One region of the Solibacillus sp. CAU 1738 genome, then DNA from elsewhere that is predicted to be linked to it. Evidence: riboswitches for the same ligand, from Rfam matches in the RefSeq annotation. Region 1 holds a riboswitch; each other region holds the start of a gene.
What was found. Region 1 has a riboswitch for S-adenosylmethionine ahead of metK (methionine adenosyltransferase). Riboswitches for the same ligand answer to the same signal wherever they lie in the genome.

Region 1 (5,192 bases):
TGTCGCGCCTAAACCATTGCCTAAAACAAAAATAGGTAAATTATATGAAAGCCCTATTTTTATAAGCTGTTTTACATAACTATAATACTTTGTAAAATCTTCATCATGGTAACGTGAGTATTTTGCTTGCTCACCATGACCTGGTAAATCGCCCATTACAATGTGAAATCCTGCATTTCGGAATTTTTCAATTAACCAAGCGTATGAGCGATGATGCTCATATGCACTATGAATAATTGCAATGACTGCTTTCGGTTGCCCTTCAGCCTCCCACTTCCACATTGCATTCCCCTCCAATAAAAATTCTTACACTAACTCATTATAAACGAAGTCTTACTATTTGGTTTAAATTATGTATCAATCTTTTATTCATTTTGTTACGATATTTGTATATCTTACTAGAGAGAAGGCGTTAACGATGATTTACCCTTATAAAGATAAAAATCCTATCATAGACCCTTCCGCTTTTATTGCGGATTATGCAACGATTACAGGAGATGTTACTATCGGCGCTGAAACGACAATATGGTTTAATACTGTTATTCGTGGGGATGTTGCACCAACTATTATAGGTAAACGTGTAAGCATACAAGACTTAAGCTGCTTACATCAAAGCCCAAACAATCCACTTATTATAGAAGATGAAGTAACAGTTGGACACCAAGTAACATTACATAGCTGCATTATCCGAAAACGTGCACTAATTGGCATGGGTTCAATTATTTTAGATGGCGCTGAAATTGGCGAAGGGGCTTTTATTGGTGCAGGAAGTTTAGTACCTCCTGGAAAGAAGATTCCGCCAAACTCACTTGCAATGGGACGCCCTGCAAAAGTTGTTCGTGAAGTTACAGCTGAAGACCGAGAAGACATGGATCGTATTATTCGCGAATATGTGGAAAAAGGACAGTATTATAAATCAATTCAAGGATAGTAAGGACATTTGAAAGTCCTTTAGGAACAAATTAGAGAGTACTAGATCGAAAAACGTTCCTGTACTTTCTTTTTCTTTGATGCCGTTGATTGTCATTTCGGCGGACGCGTTTCGCGGGCACGGTTTCAGCTAATTTTTTTGCTTTCCAAGCAAAAAAATGGATCTTCCACTCGTGCTGTTCCCGCTGAAGTCGCCGCCTGCATTCCAATCAACTAGTTTTATTCGTAGACAAAATGACTCACTTCTCGTTCAATCTGTAGCGCACTCATTGAAGACTGTTCCAGTTATAAGTAATCAATATCTAGTCGCCAGTAATAATATCTATTATTTTGGTAATGATCTCTCTATTGCACATAAAAACGCTTGGAAAATATCCAAGCGTTTTTCTATATATTTATTTGTTTGAAACTCCCGACTGCATTTCGTAATTTCTTACGAACATTCCATTTGATTTTCTCAATCCAAACTTTTCATAATAAGGAACTAAATCATCATCACAACACAAATCAATCATATAAATATCATCAAGTTCTTTTAACATTTGTTTTACTAATTTATGGCCAATACCTTTATTTTTATACTCTGGCAAAACTTCAAGGAACGGAATGTAGGCAGATAGAACACCATCACTAATTGCTGTTATAAATCCAACTACTTGATTAGATTTTTCATCTAACGCAACGACCACTTTACTACTATTTTCTAACAACTTTAAGTGAGTTTGTGGATTTGGGGGATTTGGCCAATCCACAAAAAAGCCTTTTAACATATCCGACGAAACCCCATTAAGAGAATTTTTATATATCATCATATATCAACTCCAAATTTATTTTTCTATTTTTTAGCAGATGATATATATCAAAAGTAAAGTAACAAAATTGAGACCTCCAAACACATCTTAATATACTATAAGAAATTCGACCCAAACTTTGAAATTCCTTCTTTTTTGTAATTAAATGGAGATAGTTCTATGAAATAACTATAAGGGAACTTATTATGTCGTTTCTCAATGCCTTTATAATCAACATCGTGTTGTACCGAATATGCTTAGGCTTTACCTTCGAAACGTGTCAGCCACAACTTAACTCCACACCATATATTGACAAAAAAACTGTCCCAAAAAATCGTTATTTACGACCCTTTTGAGACAGCTTCTAATTTTCTTATAATCCAGCTTTTGATTTTAATTCAGCTGCTTTATCTGTATTTTCCCAAGGCACATCTAAATCTGTACGACCGAAGTGACCATATGCTGCAGTTTGTTTGTAAATCGGGCGGCGTAGGTCAAGCATTTTAATAATACCTGCTGGGCGTAAATCAAATAATTCGCGTACCCATTCTACGATTTGTGATGAAGCAACTTTACCTGTACCAAAAGTATCTACTGCAATCGATACTGGTTGAGCTACCCCAATTGCATAAGCAAGCTGTACTTCTGCACGATCAGCTAAGCCTGCCGCTACAATATTTTTGGCTACATAACGGGCTGCATATGCTGCTGAACGGTCAACCTTTGTTGCATCTTTCCCAGAGAAAGCACCGCCACCGTGACGAGCATAACCACCGTATGTATCCACGATGATTTTACGTCCTGTTAAACCAGCGTCTCCTTTAGGTCCACCAATAACAAAGCGCCCTGTAGGATTGATGAAATATTTTGTTGCATCATCTAATAATTCAGTTGGCACTACTGGCGCAATAACAACACGTTTTAAATCTGCTTGGATTTGTTCTAAAGTAATATCTTCATCATGCTGAGTTGAAATAACAATTGTATCAACACGCACTGGAATGTTATTTTCATCATACTCAATTGTTACTTGTGTTTTACCGTCTGGACGTAAATAAGCTAATTCACCTGATTTACGTACTTCTGTTAAACGGCGAGCTAATTTATGCGCTAAGCTTATCGGTAACGGCATTAATTCTGGTGTCTCATTACAAGCGTAACCGAACATTAAGCCTTGGTCCCCTGCGCCAATTGCTTCGATATCTGCATCTGTCATTGAGCCTTCGCGAGCTTCAAGAGCTTTGTCAACGCCCTGTGCGATATCAGGAGATTGCTCACCGATCGCTACTAGAACAGCTAAATTTTCTGCATCGAATCCGTATTTACCACGAGTGTAACCAATTTCAGCTACTGTATCGCGCACAATACCTTTAATATCTACATATGTTGAAGTTGTAATTTCTCCGGCAACAAGTACTAGACCTGTAGTAACTGTTGTCTCACACGCTACACGTGCATTCGGATCAGCTACTAAGATTGCATCTAAAATTGCATCTGAAATCTGATCACAAATTTTATCTGGATGCCCTTCTGTTACACTTTCTGAAGTAAACAGTCGACGGTTTGTCATGTTAATTCCTCCTAAAATTCCTAGCAAGATTTACCTGCGAATATGATACGGTACTCATTTCCCATGTCAAGTCTACCCGTAAGGATTAAACTTCAAGCCGTTACTGCTTTTAACACGAGGATTTCGAAAGGTATATAATAATGAAAGAACTCCAATATTTATGTCCCTTCCACTATTTTTCGCAAAAAAAAACCTTTCGCTCACATACATGAGAGAAAGGGTACATGTCATTCGTTACCTTTCACTCTTATCGTTCAAGGGAAATTCCCTTGCATCAGGTTGGCACCAACGCATGACGTGAAAAGTTCATGCAGGTTGCCGGGTTTCACAGGGCCTGACCCTCCACCAGCTCGGGATAAGAGTATCCGTTCAATTCCTCATGTTACATAATTTTTTTTGCTCTGTCAAACAATATAGTTTGACAGTTTTTTGTAATGAAGAAAATTCTTAAAAAATTAATTTAATTAGTATAGATTATTGCATTCAATGTGTTATACTATTTTTGACTTAAGAAAAAAAACTCCCTAAAGTAAGGGAATACTATAAAAAAGGATGGTATTTAATCGATGAATTCAGTAGAAATTGCAAACGAACTGAAGGAATTATTAAGCGGTGCAAATATTAACAATCAACTTTCTGTACCACAATTAGTGGAGAAAGCAACATCTCGTGGAGAAGCTATGTTAACAGTTGACGGTGCATTACTAGCTGAAACAGGTAAATACACTGGTCGTTCTCCTAAAGATAAATATATGGTAGAAGAAGACAGCACAAAAGATAAAATTGATTGGGGTAAAGTAAACCGTCCAATTTCTTCTGAAGTGTTTGATAACCTATATGTAAAAGTTGTTAACTACTTAAAAGAAAAAGACGAGCTTTTCGTATTCAATGGCTTTGCGGGAGCAGACAAAGCGTCACAGCTTTCCATTAAAGTTATTAATGAATATGCTTGGCATAACCTTTTCTGTCATCAATTATTCATCCGTCCAACTACAGAAGAATTAGCTTCTCACGTAGCAGACTTTACAATTGTCTCAGCACCAAACTTCAAGGCAGATCCTGCTGTTGATGGTACAGCTTCTGAAACATTCATCATTGTATCATTAGAGAAAAAAGTAATTTTAATTGGTGGTACAGAGTATGCTGGTGAAATGAAAAAATCAATTTTTGGTATTATGAACTACTTACTACCTGAGCAAGGCATCCTTTCTATGCACTGTTCAGCAAACGTAGGTGAAGCTGGAGACGTAGCTTTATTCTTCGGTTTATCAGGTACTGGTAAAACTACATTATCAGCAGATGCTGATCGCAAATTAATCGGTGATGACGAGCACGGCTGGTCTGATACTGGTGTATTCAATATCGAAGGTGGCTGTTACGCTAAAACTATCAACCTTTCAGCTGAAAAAGAACCAGAAATTTATAATGCAATCCGTTTCGGTTCTGTTTTAGAAAACGTAGTAGTAGATCCAAATACTCGTATTTGCGACTACGATGACGGTTCATTAACTGAAAATACTCGTGTAGCGTATCCAATCGACTACATTGAAAATATCGTAATACCATCTGTCGCAGGTCACCCAAAAACAATCATCTTCTTAACTGCAGATGCATTTGGCGTGTTACCTCCAATTTCTAAATTAACTAAAGAGCAAGCAATGTATCACTTCTTAAGTGGTTTCACTTCTAAATTAGCAGGTACAGAGCGTGGTGTTACTGAGCCAGAACCAGTATTCTCTACATGCTTCGGTTCACCTTTCTTACCTCTTCCAGCACAACGCTATGCTGAAATGTTAGGTGAGAAAATTGACGAGCATGGTTCACAAGTATTCCTTGTAAACACGGGCTGGACTGGTGGCGAATACGGCGTAGGTAACCGTATGAAGCTTTCATATACTCGT
Region 2 (5,192 bases), on a different contig from region 1:
TGTTGTATCTTCTGAGCAAACAGCGCTGTTAAACGTTTGGGGTGTGTGGGCACTATTTAGTATGCTCGCGACATTTTTTATTTTTGATTGGATCATTAAAGAAAATACAAAAGCGATAGCTGTTCGCTGGCTGTATACAACAGTTACTTTTCGATGGTATAGCTTATGGAATTTATTCTTATATATTTTACTAATAGTCGCTGCAAATGTACTTTCGGTTTTATTGCTAACTATAGTGCTTGATGTCATGATAAGACCACAATTTTTATTTGTTATAATCATTTTTTCAGTGACAATATCGATGGTGTCCTTCGTTATTGCGTATCGTTTTACAAAGCCTTTTTTCTATTATGTAACAAGCATCCTACTATCGTTATTACTTGCTGTTTTAGGTGGGTCATTTGTTCCAATTGATGGGTTAACTCGGCGTTTTGAAGGGGTGCAATATTTGAGTCCGGTACATGCGCTACTATTAGAGAAGCCAAATTGGCTATGGCTTATATGTATTGCCGCTATTTTATTTGTTTCGGTATGGAGAGGGGGGCGATCGCATGCTTCAAGTTGATAATTTAGAAAAAAACTATAAGCAAAAAAAGGTATTAAGTGACGTTTCCTTTCAAATAGAACAAGGTGAAGTGGTTGGTTTAGTAGGAGAAAATGGCGCCGGTAAGTCCACGCTATTAAATATTTTAGCGACCGTTATTAAACCTTCTGCGGGTCAAGTAATATTAGATGGGATGCCATACAAAGGGAATCAAAATGCTATGCGACGGCATATTGGCTACGTACCTCAGGAATTATCGATTTGGGAGGATCTTACTGTAGAAGAAAATATGCTGTTTTTCGAAAAGCTAAGCTGGACAAAGAGAACAAAAGAGCAGTGCCGGGAGCTTTGTTTAAATATGCAGCTTACACAGTGGGAAGAGAAAGTGAGCTCATTGTCAGGGGGGATGAAGCGTAAATTAAATATGGCCATTAGTTTGCTTCATGATCCGAAACTACTTTTGTTAGATGAGCCAACAGTTGGTATAGATTTGAAATCCAAAAATGAAATCGGTAAATACTTAGTCGATATCGCGAAAAACGATGGCAAGATGGTGCTCTACACATCTCATGATATGAATGAAATTGCCACTTTCTGTGATCGCGTGTATGTTATCGGTCAAGATCCGTTTTATTTGAATTTATTGAAGGCAAATGATGTCGATGTGGAGCATTTAGCCGGCTGTTAATAATAAAAATACATATAAGTAAGGCAGCTACTTTGTAATAAGTTTTAGTAGTAAGTTTAAGTTTTCAATAGTAATAGAAGAATCCGTGCCACTCCTGCCGAAAAACTGGCTAAATGAGACCCCACAGAAGATTGCCGTCCCGGTAATCTTCGAGGAGGCTCATGGACAGTCGGCGGAAAGGGCACGGTAATTCTTCTTAAATAAATACAGTAACGAATAATATTTGGCTTTTTATTAAATTGTCTACTTTATAGGGCGAAGTTCGAAATATGTAAAGACGCCTCTTTTGCGGTGAGTAATCGCCAAAGTTTGTTCGGTAAGCTTTTACTTGCGGTACAGCATACTATATTATTTCCAATTAAAACCTTTTGTTGCTAAAAAGTCTTTAATAAATGGACGTTTTTGATTTATTAAGAAGTCTGCCATTTGCTTTGTCCATGTCGCCATTTTTTGATTAGATGAACGGCTAGCATAGTAACTTTCCATTATGGCATCATACTCATCTAATAATGTATCGTATTGTTCTACATTATAGCTGTTTTCATGTAAAACTGCTGCAACAGGAAGGCGCGGCTTAGTTTCGTTCCGTTTTGTAGGTGTGCCGATCGTCATAGCGAATAATGGGAAAACATATTCAGGTAAATTGAATAGCTCACTAATTTCGGCTGGGTTATTACGTGCCCCACCAATATAGCAAATACCATAGCCTGCTGCTTCTGCGGCAATAACAAAATTTTGAGCGAATAATGATACGTCCGCTACCCCAACGAGTACATTTTCTGCAGAGTCCGCTACAATGTCAATGTCATGCTTTTGACCAGCTATTTGTAATCGTTTGAAATCTACGCAAAATAGGAATGATGCACCAGCTGTTTTGAACTGAAATTCATTTTTTGATAGCTCTCCTAATTTTTGCTTTTTGTCTTCGTCTGTAACCCAAATAACGCTATATGCTTGTACAAAGTGAGAGCTTGCCGCCATTTGTGCTGTTTCGATTAAATCAATTACTACCTCGCGCGAAATCTCTTCCCCCGTATATTTACGAACAGATGAGTGACTACGTAAAAGTTCTCTTGTCATAACTTCTCCCCCTAATGAAAAATGGACTCAAAAGAAAGTCCTTAAAAGCCCATTTTATACTAACATATCATTATTAACCAATCTATTTCCAAAGTTACAATTACAGCAGTAGATACAATTGCTATTGTAGTGGAAATTATTGGTGGGTTGATAGGGGATAGATTATTTCAGGTAAGTTTAAAATTTCAGAAAATAACGGTTGACGAATTGGATTAAACTGTCTTATACTGTGAATCAACGATGGAACATGAATCATATACTCTTATCTAGAGAGGCGGAGGGACTAGGCCCTGCGATGCCCGGCAACCAGTGAGTGACGAACTTACTACGGTGCTAATTCCTACAGATTCTAATCGGGATCTGAAAGATAAGGGGAGGAAAATTTGCTCATTTGCGAACCCTCTTCTTAGGAAGGGGGTTTTTTGTTTTCTAAAACCCTCCTCGAAAAAACCGGTTATCCATCGAATAACTAACTAGGAGGCAACTCATGTCAACATTACGTCCGGAAACATTATTATTACACGGTGGGCAAAAGCCTGATCCTACTACAGGTGCAATTGCTGTACCAATTTATCGCACAACGGCTTATGCATTTAATGACACTGCTCATGCGCAGCGACTATTTGCATTAGAGGAAAGTGGCAATATTTATTCGCGCATCATGAATCCAACAGTCGGAGCATTTGAAGAACGTGTCGCATTACTTGAAAAAGGAACAGCGGCAGTTGCACTATCATCGGGGATGGCTGCAATCTCATTCTCGATTATGAATATTGCAGGTGCTGGTGATCATATAGTATCAGCCGGATCACTATACGGTGGCACGTACAATTTATTTGCAACGACATTACCACGATACGGTATTACAACGACATTCGTTGATGAAAGCAACCCAGAAAACTTCCGCGCGGCAATAACGGAAAATACGAAAGCCATTTATGCTGAAACAATCGGGAACCCTAGTTTAAATGTATTTGATATTGAAGCGGTAGCAGACATTGCGCATGAGCATGGCATTCCTTTAATAATTGATAATACATTCCCTTCACCATATGGTTGTAATCCTATCGACTTCGGTGCGGATGTAGTTGTCCATTCTGCAACGAAATGGATTGGCGGTCATGGCACAACAATTGGCGGTATCGTTGTAGACGGCGGGAAATTTGACTGGACACAAGGGAAATTCCCAGGCTTTACAGAACCGGATGCAAGCTATCACGGATTACGATACGGAATTGATACAGCGGCCGCTGCATTTGCTACAAAGCTGCGTGTACAGTTACTCCGTGATTTCGGTCCAACATTAAGTGCAGACGCTGCTTTTAATTTCTTACAAGGTTTAGAGACGCTTCATTTGCGTGTAGTAAGACATAATGAAAACGCAGCGAAAGTAGCTGAACACTTGCGTAACCACCCATTTGTGGACTATGTAAATTATAATGGCTTCGAAGATTTCGCTTCGCATGAATTAGCGAACAAATATTTGAAAAACGGTTTTGGTTCGATTTTAACGTTCGGTATTAAAGGTGGACGTGAAGCAGGACGCAATGTGATTGATAATGTGGAGCTATTCTCACACGTAGCAAACGTAGGGGATGGTCGTTCATTAATCATTCACCCAGCATCAACAACGCACCAACAATTATCCGCAGAAGAATTAAAAGTCGCTGGCGTATCAGAAGAGCTCATTCGCTTATCTATCGGTCTAGAAGCGGTAGAAGATATTATTGCAGACTTAGATCAAGCACTTGAAAAAGTTGAACAAGGTGTACAAGCAAGTATAAATGCCTAAATAAATAGGAGCTGTAGACTGCATCATTTCGCAGTCGCAGCTTAATTCATCAATTTTCTACGTTTTTAATTGGGTCTGTCGAGATGTAATTCTTGATAGATCTTTTTTAGTTATTAAAGGTTAATGTCATGTGTGTTGATGAGGGATTTTACCAACAACTAGTAGTTTCTTTGTTAAGAATGAACCGAGTGAGGGCTTTTAACTATAAATGATTATGACTGTTTAGTGACCTTCTAGGGAAAACAAATGTCCATCCAAGGGAGATTGTTCTTGTGTTCCGTGTCGTGTTACGTTAGAATCTTACTATGTGAAATTATTGGAATAATTCGTTAAATCGATTTACAACGTGTACAATTGCGCTGAGGCGTAATTGTTTTAGATTTACGGAATGGAAAGTTGGAGGCGAAAGTTATGGCGACAATTAAGGCTGCCATCCTCGGTTTTGGAACTGTAGGGCAAGGGATTTATCATATTTTAAATGAAAAGCGTGAGGAGCTTCGAGATCGGCTTGGGGTAGAGCTAGAAGTCGCGAAAATTTTAGTCACAGATGCGAGCCGTGAACGTGTACCTGGCACAGCACATTTAATGACAGAAAGCATTGATGATGTTTTTGCGGGAAGTGGTATGCAAGTCGTATTTGAAGCAATTGTTAACGAGGAGCCTGCTTTTTCATACTTGAAGCGCGCCATAGAAAATAAATGTCATGTCATCACAGCGAATAAAGTAATGTTTGCAAAGCGCGGCATGGAGCTGCAGCAGCTAGCAAAAGACAATGGTGTATTTGTCGGCTATGAGGCTACTGTAGCAGGCGGTGTACCTGTTATTAAAACGCTGAAAAATATATTACTTGTGAATGATGTAAGTCGTATTCAAGGGATATTAAACGGTACAACAAACTATATTTTCACGAAAATGCGAGCAGAGGGCTGGTCATTTGAGGAGGCGCTTAGCGAAGCACAACGTTTAGGCTATGCAGAGGCAAATCCATTTAATGACGTATCAGGTCAGGATGCATTTAAAAAGTTAATGGTGCTATCATCTTTAACATTTGGTGAGCAGCCAAACTGGTCAGAAGTTGAAGTAGTAGG
Region 3 (5,192 bases), on a different contig from region 1:
TATTCAAGAAATGTTCAATGGTAGTATTAATGAGCAATTTTTTGAAGCGCGTCAACGAATTGCGCGAGTACATGTGAAAATTGGTCTGAAAACACAGTATTATATTGGTGCTTTTCAAGATTTATTTATTCAATTCTTAAATATAGTAGAACGTGAAATTGTTAATCCACAAGATCAATACGACATGATCCGTGCGATATCAAAGATTTTAAATTTCGAGCAACAAGTAGTGTTAGAGGCATTCGAAATGGTTGTTGAGCAAATGGAGCGTTCAATTGAAAAAGAAAAAATGCGTGTAAGCCAATCCATTGTTTCTGCAACAGGGAATTTATCCGCTATTTCTGAACAGACAAATGCCTCATTCCACCAACTAACAAATCAATCTAGCGAAGTCGTCAATTATGTTAAGGAAGCAATTGATATTTCCAATAAAGCGGAAACGCAAGCGAGTGAAGGGAAAATACAAATTCAAGAACAATCGCGAAATATGAAACATATTATTGTGTCAGTGGAAGAAATTTCGGATGATGTGTTGGAACTTGTGAAAATTTCAAAAGAGATGGAAGCGATTATGGGCATTGTGACGAATATCGCGAATCAAACGAATTTATTATCACTTAATGCAGCAATTGAAGCGGCTAGAGCAGGTGAAGCGGGAAAGGGCTTTAGTATCGTAGCGGATGAAGTGCGTAAATTATCAGTGCAAACGAAAGAATCGACAGACAATGTTGCATTACTTTTAAAAAATACAAATGAACAAACAGAGAAGCTTAAACTTTCTATGGAGCGTATACAAAAGGCAGTATCTTCTGGTGAAGATTGCATGATTGCGACGGCGCAACGTTTCACGCAAATTGTATCCGCAATGGAAGAAACGCAACAGAAAAATAGTTTGATGGAGGAAAAGGTAGAGGAAATTGGCGGCGTCATTCAACAACTAGGCATGGATTGCGATGAAGTAATGCTGTCAACTGTTACTTTAGCAAACGTTGCTCAAGATCTAGAAACAATGACATTCAGAGGGAACTAAGCAGAATGTGAAAAAGAATTGTCCGTTTGGGCAGTTCTTTTTATTTTTGTAAAAGAAGTCACAGCTATTATCGTGAGAAAACGTTTATACTAGTCCATAGAGAAATATAGATGGTGAGGAGAGAAGACGATGAAAACAGTCGTTGTTGTTGGCGGTGGCATTACAGGATTGTGTACGGTGCACTATGTAACAAAACAATTGCAAGACGCAGGGATAAAGGCACGTCTTATTTTAGCCGATCAAAATCCATATTTAGGTGGCAAAATCCACTCCGAGCATGCAGAAGGATTTATTATGGAAACAGGTGCAGATTCGATTGTTGCTCGTCATCCAGGTGTATTAGAGCTAGTACGTGAGCTGCAGTTTGAAGACGAGCTTGTGTATAACGAAACAGGTATTTCCTATATTCATACGAATAACGAGTTACATCCTATTCCAGCAGGTTCGACATTCGGTATTCCAATGAGTGAGGAATCATTGATGGCGAGTACATTATTGTCAGACGAAGCAAAACAGCGAGTACTACAAGATAGCACAATCCCCAATGATAGATTCACAAAAGAAAGTTCGATAGGTGAATTTTTAGAGTACTTTTTAGGAGAAGAAATTGTACATAAGCAAATTGCTCCTGTACTAGCAGGCGTTTATTCAGGCGATCTGTATCAACTTTCACTCGCCTCAACATTACCTTATTTAGTAGATTATAAAAATAATTATGGCAGCATTATGGAAGGATTTAAAGCGAACCGTGAGCAATTTGAGAAAGCTGCTAATAAGAAATTTATTTCATTCCGTAATGGCTTGTCATCGCTTATTGATCGCTTAGAGGAGACATTGCCGAATGTAGAATTTTTAAAAGGTGTAAAAGCGACCAGCGTCTCAAAAAATAGCGATATATACGAAGTTGCCTTTAGCAATGGGGAAGTAGTAGCTGCTGACATCGTTGTACTAGCTGTGCCAAATGAAACGGTGCGTACTTTATTAAATGATGAGCATTTAGCAGCAAACTTACGAAAATTCACGAATGCTTCTGCCATTACATTATATGTAGGATTTGATGTGCCAGATGCTGTGCTACCTGCAGACGGTACGGGCTTTATTGTATCGCATAATAGCAATTTAGTGTGCAATGCTTCAACATGGACAAGTCGAAAATGGAAGCATACATCAGCGGATAGTAATTTACTCGTAAGGTTATTTTACAAAAATGTAAATCCACGTTATGAGGAGCTAGCGGCAATGTCAGACGAAGAATTGACGAAAGTGGCATTAGATGATGTTAAACTAAGTCTCGGGATTGATGTACAGCCGAAAGTTGTAAACGTCACGAAATGGGTAAATAAAATGCCACGCTATGACCTTGCACATAACGCAGCTTTAAAGGTTGTATTTGACGATTTAGCAGTTCGTTATCCGAATGTTTTATTAGCAGGATGCTCTTATTTTGGTGTAGGGATTGGTGCGTGTATTCAAAATGGTAAAAACACAGCTGCCCAAATTATGACAATGATTCAGTAGAACAAACGGGAAAATTAGTCATTGCCGTGAAAGGTCTTGACGTTCTATTCATATAACGTTATGATTCTTTTAATTATTTACAAAATTCATACATTTCTTATCGAGAGAAGCAGAGGGACTGGCCCAGTGAAGCTTCAGCAACCAACGAATATGTCAGGTGCTAAATCCAGCAGGCATTTGCCGACAGATGAGAAGGACAAACATGAGCAAGTAGAGCCTTCTTTTTTGAGAAGGCTTTTTCTTTTCGGTGGAATTAACTGAAAAATACGATTAATTAAACGACTGAAAGAGAGGACATAAATATGGGGTTACGTGAAGCATTACAAGAACGGGTATTAACGGCAGACGGCGCAATTGGCACACTACTTTATTCTTACGGATTAGATTATTGTCACGAAGAAATGAATGTCATAAAACCGGAAATTGTTGAAAATATTCATAGTGACTACATTGCAGCAGGTGCTGATATTATCCAAACGAATACATATGGTGCCAATGCAATTAAGCTAGCACGTTATGGTTATGAAGAGCGTGTTAAAGAGTTTAATGAGGCAGCAGTCAAACTAGCAAAATCGACAACAAGTGCAGGGGGACAATTTGTACTTGGCACAATCGGTGGTATTCGTGGTATTCGTAAAAGCGATAGTACGCTGGATGAAATTTTAGCAGCTACGCGTGAACAAGCGGATGCATTGTTAGCGGGCGATGTAGATGGCTTACTGCTTGAGACGTATTACGATTTTGAGGAACTAACTGCAGTCGTTGTCATGCTACGAGCGATGACTGAAAAACCAATTATTGCACAAGTATCGATGCATGAGCCTGGTATTTTACAAAATGGTTTATCGCTCAATACGGCATTAAAGGAGTTAGATCTACTAGGTGCTGATATTGTAGGGATGAACTGTCGCTTAGGTCCATTCCACTCGATCCAAGCATTTGAAGGGGTACAACTCCCTGAAAATGCCTTTCTTTCCGCATATCCAAATGCTTCGCTACTCGATGTAGAAGACGGTCGAGTTGTTTATGAATCGGAGGCAGATTATTTCGCGCGTGCGGCATTCGAACTTGTCGGGCAAGGAGTACGTTTAATCGGGGGCTGTTGTGGAACAACGCCGAAGCATATCGAAGCTGTGAAGAAAAAATTAGCAAACGTTACACCAGTAAAAGAAAAAAAGATTAAACCAGTAAGCGTCGAGTTTGTTCGTGTACCTGAACCGCCAAAAGACGAACCGTTTCATGAAAAAGCAAAACGTGAGCGCTCAGTACTTGTAGAGCTTGATACACCGCGCCATTTAGAAATTGACGGTTTTATACATGGCGCAAAGGAACTGTATGCAGCAGGTGCTGATGCTATTATGATGGCGGATAATTCGCTTGCCTCACCTCGTATTAGTAATATTGCGATGGCGTCGATTTTAAAGTTACAGCATGGTATACGTACATTGCCGCATATGACATGCCGAGATCGCAACTTAATAGGCTTGCAGTCACATTTAATGGGACTAGACGCACTTGGGCTGCATGATGTTTTAGCGGTAACAGGGGACCCGACAAAGGTAGGGGATTTCCCAGGTGCGACAAGTGTTTATGATGTTTCTTCAATGGAGCTTATTTCACTTATAAAGCAACTGAATGAAGGTATTTCATTTTCAGGGAAAGCATTACGCAAACAAGCGAATTTCTCTGTCGCAGCTGCTTTTAATCCGAATGTACGAGTACTTGACAGAGCAGTTAGTCGTTTAGAGAAGAAAATTGAACATGGTGCGGATTATTTTATTTCGCAGCCAGTTTATTCAAAAGAGAAGATTATTGAAATTTACGAGGCGACGAAACATTTAGACACGCCAATTTATATTGGAATTATGCCGCTTACTAGCTTTAAGAGTGCAGAGTTTTTACATCATGAAGTTCCAGGGATTAAGCTATCAGATGAGGTGCTAGCACGTATGGAAGCGTGCGGGGATGATAAGGAGCGCTCGTCTGCTGAAGGTGTGGGAATTGCGAGAGAATTATTAGATACAGCATGCAAATATTTCAACGGTATTTATTTAATTACGCCGTTTTTACGATACGATATGACGCTTCAATTAATGGAGTATGTCAAACAATTAGATGTGCAAAAAGGGGCCGAAACAAATGTTTAACCATCCAATCGAGCAGCAATTAGAAAAACGTATTTTAATTATTGATGGTGCAATGGGAACGATGTTGCAAAATGAAAATTTAACGTATGAAGATTTCGGCGGCGAAGAATTAGATGGATGTAATGAAAATCTAGTGTTAACTCGCCCTGACGTGTTAACGAAAATTCACCGTGCGTACTTAGATGCTGGTGCAGATATTATTTGTACAAATACATTTGGTGGCACGCCGCTCGTATTAAACGAATACGATTTAGGCGATAAAGCAGTAGAAATTAATACACGTGCTGTAGAGCTTGCAGTTGCTGAAGCAAAGGCCGTTTCGACACCAGAATGGCCGCGTTTTGTTGCGGGTGCAATCGGTCCGACGACAAAAACGTTATCTGTAACGGGCGGTATTACGTTTGATGAATTACAGGAAAACTTTTACGTGCAGGCGCATGCTTTAGTCGCTGCAGGCTCGGATTTAATTTTACTTGAAACGAGTCAAGATATGCTCA

Region 2: another riboswitch for S-adenosylmethionine. It lies ahead of AAFN87_RS10415 (O-acetylhomoserine aminocarboxypropyltransferase/cysteine synthase family protein); the one in region 1 lies ahead of metK (methionine adenosyltransferase).
Region 3: another riboswitch for S-adenosylmethionine. It lies ahead of AAFN87_RS18905 (bifunctional homocysteine S-methyltransferase/methylenetetrahydrofolate reductase); the one in region 1 lies ahead of metK (methionine adenosyltransferase).

What each region holds. Positions count from the first base shown of each region.
Region 1 covers NZ_JBDQQN010000001.1:17,668-22,859, reverse strand. Annotated here, with positions in the region: gene AAFN87_RS00185 (alpha/beta hydrolase) at 1-282, opposite strand, end outside; gene AAFN87_RS00180 (gamma carbonic anhydrase) at 419-931, shown strand; gene AAFN87_RS00175 (GNAT family N-acetyltransferase) at 1,326-1,739, opposite strand; gene metK (methionine adenosyltransferase) at 2,095-3,291, opposite strand; SAM riboswitch class I at 3,536-3,653, opposite strand; gene pckA (phosphoenolpyruvate carboxykinase (ATP)) at 3,858-5,192, shown strand, end outside.
Region 2 covers NZ_JBDQQN010000003.1:177,831-183,022, forward strand. Annotated here, with positions in the region: gene AAFN87_RS10400 (ABC transporter permease) at 1-565, shown strand, start outside; gene AAFN87_RS10405 (ABC transporter ATP-binding protein) at 552-1,232, shown strand; gene nfsA (oxygen-insensitive NADPH nitroreductase) at 1,581-2,312, opposite strand; SAM riboswitch class I at 2,572-2,686, shown strand; gene AAFN87_RS10415 (O-acetylhomoserine aminocarboxypropyltransferase/cysteine synthase family protein) at 2,800-4,104, shown strand; gene AAFN87_RS10420 (homoserine dehydrogenase) at 4,516-5,192, shown strand, end outside.
Region 3 covers NZ_JBDQQN010000010.1:24,199-29,390, reverse strand. Annotated here, with positions in the region: gene AAFN87_RS18915 (protoglobin domain-containing protein) at 1-1,030, shown strand, start outside; gene hemG (protoporphyrinogen oxidase) at 1,160-2,548, shown strand; SAM riboswitch class I at 2,643-2,742, shown strand; gene AAFN87_RS18905 (bifunctional homocysteine S-methyltransferase/methylenetetrahydrofolate reductase) at 2,851-4,695, shown strand; gene metH (methionine synthase) at 4,688-5,192, shown strand, end outside.